2 regions of the Peribacillus sp. NPDC096379 genome follow, and region 2 is predicted to be linked to the other one. Evidence: riboswitches for the same ligand, from Rfam matches in the RefSeq annotation. Region 2 holds a riboswitch; the other holds the start of a gene.

Region 1 (5,646 bases), on a different contig from region 2:
AGGTATTTTTGTGCCAATTGTTGTTGGCATCGCCGTTTTAACCTTTCTCGTTTGGATCATCTGGGTCAATCCAGGAGAGGTTACACCAGCCCTTGAAGCGTTAATTGCCGTTCTTGTTATCGCTTGTCCGTGTGCACTTGGACTTGCGACCCCTACTTCGATTATGGCTGGGTCTGGTCGTGCTGCAGAGTTCGGTATTCTATTCAAAGGCGGGGAACATCTTGAAACGACTCATCATATTGATACGGTTATTTTAGATAAAACAGGGACCGTTACAAATGGTAAACCAGAATTGACCGATATTATCGTCGAAAATGGAGTAGCTGAACAGCAATTTCTATCTTTAATTGGCGCAGCTGAAAAACAATCGGAACATCCACTGGCCGAAGCAATTGTTCAAGGAATTCACACAAGAGAGATAGCACTTGGCATCGTTCAGCAATTTGAAGCAGTCCCAGGTTATGGAGTAAAAGCGATCGTTGATCAAAAAGAAATCCTAGTAGGGACCCGGAAGCTTATGAATCAACATCAAGTGGATGTTCAACAAGCGCTATCGATGATGGAAGAATTAGAAGGAACAGGGAAAACGGCCATGCTTGCTAGCATTGATGGCCAATATGCAGGCATGATTGCGGTCGCTGACACGATTAAAGATACTTCTAAAAAAGCCATCAAACGGCTCAAAGAGATGGATATTGCAGTCATTATGATAACGGGTGATAATCAACGTACAGCAGCGGCGATTGGTAAACAAGTGGGGATCGACCAGGTTATTGCCGAAGTACTTCCAGAAGGGAAAGCGGAAGAAGTGAAAAAACTGCAGGCTGAAGGCAATAAGGTGGCCATGGTTGGAGATGGAATTAATGATGCTCCTGCTCTTGCACTTGCGGATATTGGTATGGCGATTGGAACAGGAACAGACGTAGCCATGGAAGCAGCAGATATTACCTTGATTCGCGGAGATTTGAATAGCATCGCAGACGCCATTCTTATGAGCCGGAAAACAATGAGGAATATTAAACAAAATCTGTTCTGGGCTTTTGCTTACAACACTCTCGGCATCCCGATTGCAGCAATCGGACTGTTGGCCCCTTGGTTAGCAGGTGCCGCTATGGCATTCAGCTCTGTTTCGGTCGTCTTAAATGCACTCCGTCTACAAAGAGTAAAACTTTAAAAAATGTTCATTTGATTCACTTTTAAGAGGCATTGGTGCTCATACCAATGCCTCTAATCGTGTGCTCGGCATGGTTGGGTCTCTGGTACAACTCCCAGAACATTGAAGGCTGTAATAGTCGTTGTGCGACCTGAAATTTGATTAGATCTCCTCTGTTTGCATTCTAGCCATGTAAGTCCTCTGTGTTATACTAATAGGAAGAATCAGCCAATATAAAGTGAAACTTCAATCAGTGGGGAGCTTTATCCCACTGATTGTTAGTTGAACCAATCGGGCTTTTACGGGCAGTTATCGCCTGACTACGCGCTACTTCGATTCCTCTAAGATATGAGGGGGAGGCTACTGCCCGTTAATGCGAGATCAAAGGCTTTTTAGGAGGGTTAGAAAATGGGCATGACAAATCGGGAAATTCAAGTCTGGAATGAAATAGGCGAATGGGAGCAAAAGCTTTATCAATACGAGCCGACAGATTTAACAGTGATGTATGATAAATGGCTTGAACAAAGCTTTTCCTTGCTTCCTGAAGATGCTCGGACACGTTTTTTTGCGAAAATGGATACAATGCTCTTTCATTTACATGCATTGGTGCAAAGTTCGCAGATTCAGATGGATGCTAGAGACAGAATTTTAGAAGCAGCGCGGGTTTATAATTCTGAAGTCGAAAAGATTGCTGATATGAACCTTTTACCCATTGATCAATTGAATTACATAGCGACACAGCAAATCGCGAGACATAGACTGTATTCATTTGCCCAAGGTGGAGCAAGTGGGTCAGGCGGTCTTATTCTGTTAGGAAGCGATATTCCAGCGATGACGTTTATTAATGTTCGTGTTGTTCAGTTGACAGCCATGACGTACGGCTTTGAAGTGAATACTCCGTTTGAAATGATGATGGCCCTCAAGGTTTTTCATATGGGCAATATGCCGAGACGCCTTCAAGGGGTTGCATGGCAGGAATTAATTAATGAAACGCATCAAGATGGTGAAGAATATTTTTACGAAGGAAGCGAGGATTTAACAAACATTACTTGGATGGAGCAACCTTTAAAGCAGTTGCTGAAGGCCGGAGCGATTACCATGTTTCGAAAAAAACAGATCCAAGGTGTTCCACTGCTTAGCATGCTAATTGGGGCGGGTTCTAATTACCGAATGACACGGCAAGTGAGTGAATTCGCGCAAAAATATTATCAATATCGTTATTTACAGAAAAAGAGAGTAGTCAATGAATGACACTATATCGTAATGAAAGGCATCCTTTAAACAGGACACGAGCTTATTTACAGCTATGTGTCCTGTTTAAGTATGTAGGGAATTATGAAAACATTTGTTTTTTTATGAAAGGAATCTTGTGAGCGAATATGCAAATAACAATAATGACTACTTAAGAGAAATGGGATGTACAGCTTATTTTTTGGATTAAATTATTTTAAGGGTAATTATGAATTTATGTTAAAATTATTATATTTTTCATATAACGATAGTAAAATCTAATTCATTTAGTAAATTGAAAGTATAAAATATTTTGTGTAAATGAATAAGATGACAATGAAGGAAGACCATCTCTTGGTTGAATTAAGTCACAACCCATCCTAGAAAAGAGATTTCCTTATGCATCAGTTTACAACATTATTAGTCGAGGCTCTAGAAAAAACAAAATATTACAGAAGTTTTTCGTGCTCATTTAGAAACAGCTGACAATACGCTGCTGGCGACAAAACTAACGGCTTTTTTAGATTAAGAAAAATATGATTGAATTGGCTTCAATTTAGGCATTTCACGCAATAGCTTGTATTCACGCAAGTTGCACACAGAGTACTATGATATAAATATCTAGATTCCATGTGATCGAAACGGTGAGTTCAAGCAACGGACCGTCGTACCATATAATTATGATATTGGAATAGATAATCCATATCAACTGTTAAATTAGATAGATTTATTTTTTAACTATGATAAACTCGCCATATTACTTGGAAGAGAGATAGTAAAATATAGTGCTAATGGATCATAGTAAATAAATGTACTTATGTTATTGTTTGAAATATAAAAATAGAATAGGCAAACCTAAAGAAATTTAGGGACGCAAAGCTATAGGGACTAAAGTTTATTACTATGTCAGCCAGTTGCCGAAGAGTTCATTATACTTTTTGTTTAGTAAGGATTAAAAAAAAATCATTTTTTATTTTTACTTTATGTAAATTAAAGCTACTCTTTTTGAGTAGCTTTTTTAATGTACTTCTTAGGAATGTATTCATCAGGAGGAAATGTGTATGAGAGTAGTTGCAATTGCAACAGCAATAGCCATGGCTTTAAACTTAGTCTGTGGTCCAATTGATGTTTTAGCGAACGAAAATCCACATGGACAAGTTGTCACGACTGCTGTAGATGGAAGTATTAAAAATTCCAGTTCTGCATCGGTTAGTAAATTTGATTTGTATGGAAAAGACATGTTAAATGCATACAATGAAGTGTTTAAAATGTCTAACACGAATATCAAATCTATAACAAACAATGGTGGAAACTATTCAGGTTCTCCTATTGAAAAGGCGATAGATAGCGATATGAATACACATTGGGAAACTGGTAGACCTAATAGTTCCACATTCACTAATGAGGTTGTTATCCATTTCAACGAAACGACTACTTTAGATAGAATTGTATACGCTGCCCGTCAATCAAGTGCGAAAGGTAAAGGTTTTGCACAAGCGTTTGAAATATACAGCTCAACTTCAGACGCAGGTGATGATTTCACATTAGTTTCTTCTGGTGAATATAATGGTTCTACGGGGGATATCGTAGAAATTCAGTTTACCCCTACAGAATTTAAGCGAGTAAAATTTGTATTCAAAAAAGCAAATCAAGACTGGGCAAGTGCATCAGAGTTTCTTTTTTATAAAGAAGATCGTGTATCTGACAAAATGGAAAAACTATATACAGATGAGACATTAAGTACTGTAAATGAAGCGTTTAATACTGTTGATTCTATAAACAAATTAGAAGAAGATGTTAAGAACCATCCACTATACCTTTTATTTAAAGAAGATCTAGAGAATGCAAAATTACTAGTTGAAAATAAAGATGTAAACTATGCAGAAACGATTGTATCCAAATTTGAAGATTTTAATAGTAATCTACTTCCACAATATGATGAATTATATAAATTGCCTTCTAGTAAGATTACAAAAATAACGACGAATGGCGGTCAATACGCAACTAATTCAATAGAAAGAGCTATTGATGGCAATGCAGCTACACAGTGGCATTCTGGAAAACAAAATGGAGGGAGTTTTATCAATGAGGTTGTGATGGAATTAGATGCATTAACTACATTAAACAGAATTGTTTATATGGCTCCTCGAGGTACAAATAGAGGATTCCCAGAGGCGTTTGAGATTTATGCTTCTAGAACTACTAAAGGGGACACATTCGAACGCGTGTCAAGTGGTACTGCTAAAGCAACTCAAAGCTCTTTGGAGTTTAGATTTAATCCAACAGAGTTTAAAAGAGTGAAATTTGTATTTACGCAAGGCTATGAGAACTGGGCATGTGCTGGTGAGTTTGGTTTATATGAGCAAGATGAATTATTAGAAAAAGTAGCTAGATTATTTACAGACGATACTATGAGTAAAGTCAGTGAAGAGTTTAACACTATAGATAAATTAACCACTTTAGAGGAAGATGCTAAAAACCACCCATTTTATGAGAATTACAAAGAAGCTATTACAAATGCTAAAGCTTTAATGAGCGAAGAAAAAATAGAGGCTACAACAGCAATAGTGAAGCCATTTGCTCATTACGCTAACGACGCTTACTCTAAGTTATTTAGAATGGACTATAAAAATATCGAGAGCATTCGCAATAACGGTGGTCATTATGCAAGTGCTGTTATAGGAAATGCAATAGATGGAAATCTAACTACATATTGGGAAACGAATAAAAGTAACTCAAATGATTTCTCAAATGAAGTGGAAGTAACCTTTAAAGAAGCAGTAAAACTAAATCGAATTATGTATGGTGCAAGACCATCTGATCGAAAAGGTTTTGCAGAAGAGTTTGAAATATTTGCTTCTAAAACTTCTAAAGGCGATACATATGAGCTTGTAACCACTGGTAAACATAATATGGTGTCTGGATTAGTAGAGGCTAATTTTGAACCCACTACATTTAAGCGAGTAAAATTTAAGTTCAAGAAATCAAATCAAAATTGGGCAACACTATCCGAGTTAGCCTTCTATACGGAAGATAATTTAGACGATAAACTGTCTAAATTATTTACTGACGGTACAATGATTGCGGTAGCACCTGAATTCAATAGTCTTGATAGAATCAACGCATTAGTAGAAGAAGCAAAGGTACATCCGTTATATTCTACTTATATAGAGCAATTAGACTTGGCTAAAAAAATTATTAATGGCGAAATTGTTACTGAGGCAAGAATAATAGAAGCGGAGCAACATGGTAATATGGTGCAA
Region 2 (5,646 bases):
ATGCGAGCAGAGACGGTATCGTATAAAGTGAAACTTCAATTAGTGGGGTTTTCATCCTCCACCTACGATTCCTCTAAGCCTTGAGGTAGGGGCTTTACTGCCCGTTAATGCGGGATAAAATGGTGATTAAGTATAAATGAGAATAATGAAATAAGGATGGTAATGTTTTATGAAAACGGCAGTTGTTACGGACAGTACCGCATATATCCCAGAACTAATACGTAAACAATTTCATATACATATGGTTCCGCTTCAGGTAGTGATTGGTGACGAGGCGTATCGTGAAGAAATTGATATAACGGCGGATGAGTTTTACGATGTGGTCAAAACGGAGGACAAGCTCCCGACAACCTCTCAGCCACCAACAGGTTTATTTATCGAGAAATATGAGCAATTAGCGAAAGAGTATGATGCAGTCGTGAGTATCCATTTATCAAGTGGAATTAGCGGAACGTATCAAGGCGCGATCAGTGCAGGAGATATGGTTGAGGGTCTAGATGTGTACGCCTTTGATTCAGAAATCAGCTGTTATGTTCAGGGGTTCTATGTTCTTGAAGCAGCCAAGATGGCCTTAGATGGAAAAGGACCAGACGAAATTCTTGCTCGTTTGGAAGTCATCAAGCAATCAGCACGTGCCTATTTTATGGTGGATGACTTGGCACATTTACAGCGTGGAGGGCGTCTAAACAGCGCACAGGTATTGATTGGCAGTCTCCTTCAAGTCAAACCAATTCTCCATTTTGTAGACAAAGTAATCGTTCCTTTTGAAAAAATCCGAACTCGGAAAAAGGCTATGAAGCGAATCGCAGATTTACTCGGCCAAGATGTGGCTCAAGGTGGCATGTATAAAGCGGTGATTATTCATGCAAAACGTGAAGAAGAAGCGAAAGATTGGAAAGAGGAACTCGAAGCGATTTATCCAAATGTAGAATTCGATATAAGCTATTTCGGACCTGTTATTGGCACACATCTTGGTGAAGGATCGATGGCGATGGGCTGGTATAAGCTGTAAACGGAGCGCCTTACCTCAGAAATGGGGTGGGCGTTTTTGACTTTATTGGAGTATGAACCATCAGATTGGATTAATTCTTGCCATTTTACATAATGATGCATCAGGAAGTCGCTTACTCCCTAAGTCCTGTGCGTTTTATAACACTTGGTGGTTTACTCTTCAACTTTTAGGAATTACTCCCCAAATCTCCTTAATTACTAACCACCTACCCATATTTACGCCCCTAAGCCTCGGGCAACTTCCTAAATTCGGCGGGTTCTCCGTCAATCTTAGGCTGAACTCCGAGCATCGTTCCTTTTTAAAAAAAAATTGGTGCACTCCTCTGTTATGATAATTTAGCCTCAGTCGTGTTGTTATCGAAACTAGTATGAAAGGATTACTTGCAAAACGAAGAGGAGATTCTGTCTTCTTGGTAATGACCATGGTATAATTTCGATGCATCTATATATGGAGGATTTATCCTGGTTTAGAAGCCCATAAATCCCCGGTTGGTCGGATACAGTGAAATTTATCGATGCGTAAACAGAGGTTTAGTTAAAACAATCGGGTTCGTAGTGCCGCTTTACCATTCTAGAAAATAGCAAACTTCATCGAAAGGGGAGGACGCAAAGCCGTGGGTCTAAAGTCACTTGTGGACAAGGATCGCCAGGTTGCCAAAAGGATATCTAAATAAATGGGCCACGCTAAATTTTCATAATCGTTTTTTTGATAGAGTGAGAGACTATCTGAAATAAGTCCAGGTATAGCTGGACTCTGTCTCTTTTTTGCTCAAATGAATTTGAAACTAACTTTAAAAGGTACAGAAAAGGAGTAGGAATCATGGGATTACGTAATGCTGCAATCGGTAAGAAGCTGTTCGTACTAATACTTATTTCTTTCATCATCTTTGGTGTGATTGGTGGTACTGGATTCTACAATTTGAATCAAATGGATAAAAAATCAGATCAAATGTATTGGGATGCTTTGCTTCCCGTAAAATGGCAAAGTCAAATTCGTATAAACACACGGGCAATTGATAATAGTGCACTCGAGTTGTTGCTTACATCCAATACAAAAGAGATACAGGTATTAAAAGGCCAAATTGACGCGTTAAAGAAGGATAATGAAACGTTGATACAGGCGTTAGATAAAAGTCTTTTATCTGAAATTGAGGTGGAACAATTATCTCAATTTCAGACCGAGTATCAGAGATATTTGAATGAGGTAGAGAATGTATTTAAATTGGCACTTGCAGGTGATAAGGATGTAGCGTATACAAAATACAAGCAAGACGCACAGCCTGCACGTGAAAAGTCCAATTCATTAATGAATGAAATAGGCGTGTATTTGGAGAAATATGCGGATGACCTAGTTAAAAGCAATAAAGCAAGCGCTCAAGATAGTAAGAATTTTATTATCATTATCATCATTCTTACGATTGTGATAAAAGGTGTGGTTGGATTTATCATTACTCGGATGATCACTAATCCGGTTAAAGAAATGCAGACACTTATGGAAAGTGCGGAAAATGGCGATTTAACCGTTGAAGGAAGCTATCGCTCCAAAGATGAAATCGGCCAATTAACGCTTTCTTTTAATAAGATGATATTGAAATTACGCGAGTTGATGACGCAGGTAAATATTACTTCTGAACAAGTGGCTGCTGCCTCTGAAGAGTTGACAGCGAGTTCAGAAGAGTCAAGTAAGGCGAGTGAGCAAATTGCAAACACCATTCAGGAAGTAGCGCAAGGAGCAGAACAGCAGGTGAGAAGCACAGAAGAGAGTTCGAAGGTCGTACAAGAAATGGCGTTAAGTATCCAACAGATTGCTTCTCATGGCCAAGGTATATCTGCCAACTCGGTCGATACTTCACAAAAAGCCGTGGAAGGGAATGAAGCGATTCAAACGACGATTGAACAAATGAATTCAATTAATCTGACAGTTACGCAATTATCACAAATTATAAAAGGATTAGGTGATCGTTCAAAAGAGATTGGCAATATCATAGAAGTGATCACAAATATTGCCTCGCAGACGAATCTACTCGCATTAAATGCTGCGATCGAATCGGCAAGAGCAGGTGAACATGGCAGAGGGTTTGCTGTAGTAGCGGATGAAGTACGCAAACTAGCCGAACAATCTGCTGAATCGGCTCAGAGCATTTCTGGCCTTATTACATTAATCCAAGATGAGACAAACCTTGCTGTTCAATCAATGGAACAAACAACTAGCGAAGTGACTGATGGCATTGGCGTAGTGAATAAAGCCGGGGAATCTTTTGCGCAAATTCGCTATTCTATTGATGAGATATCGGCGCAATTACAGGAAGTGTCTGCTGCTTCCCAACAGCTTTCAGCAGGGTCTGAACAAGTCCTCCAATCAGAAAAAATATTAGCTGAAATTGCCGAAGAAGCGGCATCAGCCACACAAAATGTAGCAGCTGCGACGGAGGAGCAATTGGCATCGATGGAAGAAATCACATCATCCGCAGCCACACTCTCACACATGGCTGAAGAATTACAAGAGCAAATTGGCAGATTTAAAGTGTAATAAGAAGTTTTATTAAGGGTCTGACTTCACACTCTATACATCGTTTATTGTGTCATTTACATGTCATATAAACGAAATGTAGTAGATGTAAGGTCTGACCCTTTCTTTTTTTGCTTTTTCTATCGGAATCATTTAGTTTGAAAGTGTGGTAGTATTAACAAATAAAAACATAAAAGGTAGATTCTATTTACTAAAATTAATATTCTTTTTTGGTGATCAATAATGAAATGCAGAATGAGAGGGATTATTGAAATGAACGAGTCTTTTCAGGGGGGAACCAAGAAAAATAGCATGAATTCAATGACCAGAGAGGAAGACTTTCATTCTCTCATTATCGATCACCTGAATGCGGTTATCAAATTGGACGTCAGTGGGAATCTTCTAACCTATAACGAAGCATTTGCCCAGCAGTTTGGCTATACGGAACAAGACTTCGATGAATCATTTTTAGAAGATTTTATACAAGATTATACATATGAACAAAAACAATATTTCGAAGAAGCTCTCTTAGGTCAAACAAACAGGTTCAATTGCTTAGTCCTTTGCAAGAATGGGAACACTCGCTATACGAATGTTACCATTGTTCCGATCGCTACACCTGATGGCATGGAAGTGTATGTAATTATAAAAAATATTACGGATCTAAGGGAACAGGAAAGAGAGTTTTATCTGTCTAAAGAAAACTTTAATACCATTGAAGAAATCGGCAATATTGGCAGTTTCCATTACGATATGATGAGCAATCGCACGTATTGCTCGAAACAAAAACGTCTGATTCTGGGAATTAGTGAAGAGGAAGACTTTTCGCCAACATATAAGCAAATTCTTGAGTTTGTCCATCCTGATGATCAGCCCAAACTTGAACTTGCCTTCCAGCAAACTTTATTTAACAATGGTGGTGCTCATTTTGAATGTAGAATTATGAGAAGGGATCAGGCTATCCGTCATGTGTATGTGCAAATAGAAGTCCTTTTTGGAGAAAAGGGTCTTCCGGTTCGTGTAATCGGGTTCATTCAAGATATTACGAACAGTAAGCATACTGAGTCCAAGCTTACGGAAAAAGAACAGCAGTTTTCCAAAGTTTATAATAATCTTGATGTAGGGGTTTGGTCTGTTAATATGCAGACTGGACAATTTATCCTTTATTCGCAAGGGATTGAACAAATCTGTGGCTATTTGGCAGATGATATGGAGTATAATACTTCATGGTCAACGATCGTTCATCCTGAGGATTGGCAACAATATATGGATTTACACGATGAGTTAGCAAAAGGAAACACCGTTCGTCATCAATACCGTATCATTCATAAAAACGGTGATATTAAATGGATTCAAGATTATATGATTCCTACTTTAGATGATAGCGGAGTGTTTATTCAATTAGACGGTCTCATTACTGATATGACAGAGCAACATCTGTTACATGAAAAAGTGAAGCATATTTCGTATCACGACCATTTAACACAATTACCAAATCGAAGAAATTTTAATAAAAAATTGAGGGGATTTGCGACTGAGTACGCGAATAGTGACAGAAAATTTGCTGTCATGATCATTGATATTGATCATTTTAAATATATCAATGATACAATCGGCTACCCGAGTGGTGATGAATTATTATGTCAAATTGCTGCTCGTCTTGCTTCACTAGTACCAGCAAATGATATGTTTGCTCGTCTCGGTGGCGATGAATTTGGTGTTTTAGTCGCGAACGTAGAATCAATTGAATCACTTGAACTAATTTCTAATCAAATAATCGATGGTTTACTTGAACCATTTTTGATAAACGGCTATGAATTATATGTCACTGTAAGTATTGGAATTAGTACCTTTCCGGATAATGGCATAGATAGCTCAGACTTATTAAGTAATGCTGATATTGCGTTAAACAAAGCGGAGAAACAAGGGGAAAGTAAGTATTATATTATCTCTCGATCAAGCAGCATCGAGTCTTATAAATCGTATAGCTTAGGGCGAGACTTAAGGAAGGCATTGGAAAATAACGAGATGACGTTGCATTTTCAACCTCGGGTCGACAGTTGTACAGGTGAAATGCTGAGTGCTGAAGCGCTTATACGTTGGAACCATCCAGAGTGGGGACGCAT

The links. A riboswitch is a leader RNA that binds a small molecule or an ion and turns the genes downstream of it on or off. The one in region 2 is predicted to bind cyclic di-GMP.
Region 1: linked by a shared signal. The riboswitch ahead of ACIQZI_RS02690 (NPCBM/NEW2 domain-containing protein) and the one ahead of ACIQZI_RS18590 (methyl-accepting chemotaxis protein) in region 2 are both predicted to bind cyclic di-GMP.

What each region holds. Positions count from the first base shown of each region.
Region 1 covers NZ_JBIWFD010000001.1:543,548-549,193, forward strand. Annotated here, with positions in the region: gene ACIQZI_RS02675 (heavy metal translocating P-type ATPase) at 1-1,174, shown strand, start outside; gene ACIQZI_RS02680 (EcsC family protein) at 1,562-2,404, shown strand; partial or broken gene ACIQZI_RS02685 (transposase) at 2,783-3,005, shown strand; cyclic di-GMP riboswitch class I at 3,222-3,305, shown strand; gene ACIQZI_RS02690 (NPCBM/NEW2 domain-containing protein) at 3,445-5,646, shown strand, end outside.
Region 2 covers NZ_JBIWFD010000004.1:281,653-287,298, reverse strand. Annotated here, with positions in the region: gene ACIQZI_RS18595 (DegV family protein) at 170-1,012, shown strand; cyclic di-GMP riboswitch class I at 1,582-1,670, shown strand; gene ACIQZI_RS18590 (methyl-accepting chemotaxis protein) at 1,832-3,541, shown strand; gene ACIQZI_RS18585 (EAL domain-containing protein) at 3,833-5,646, shown strand, end outside.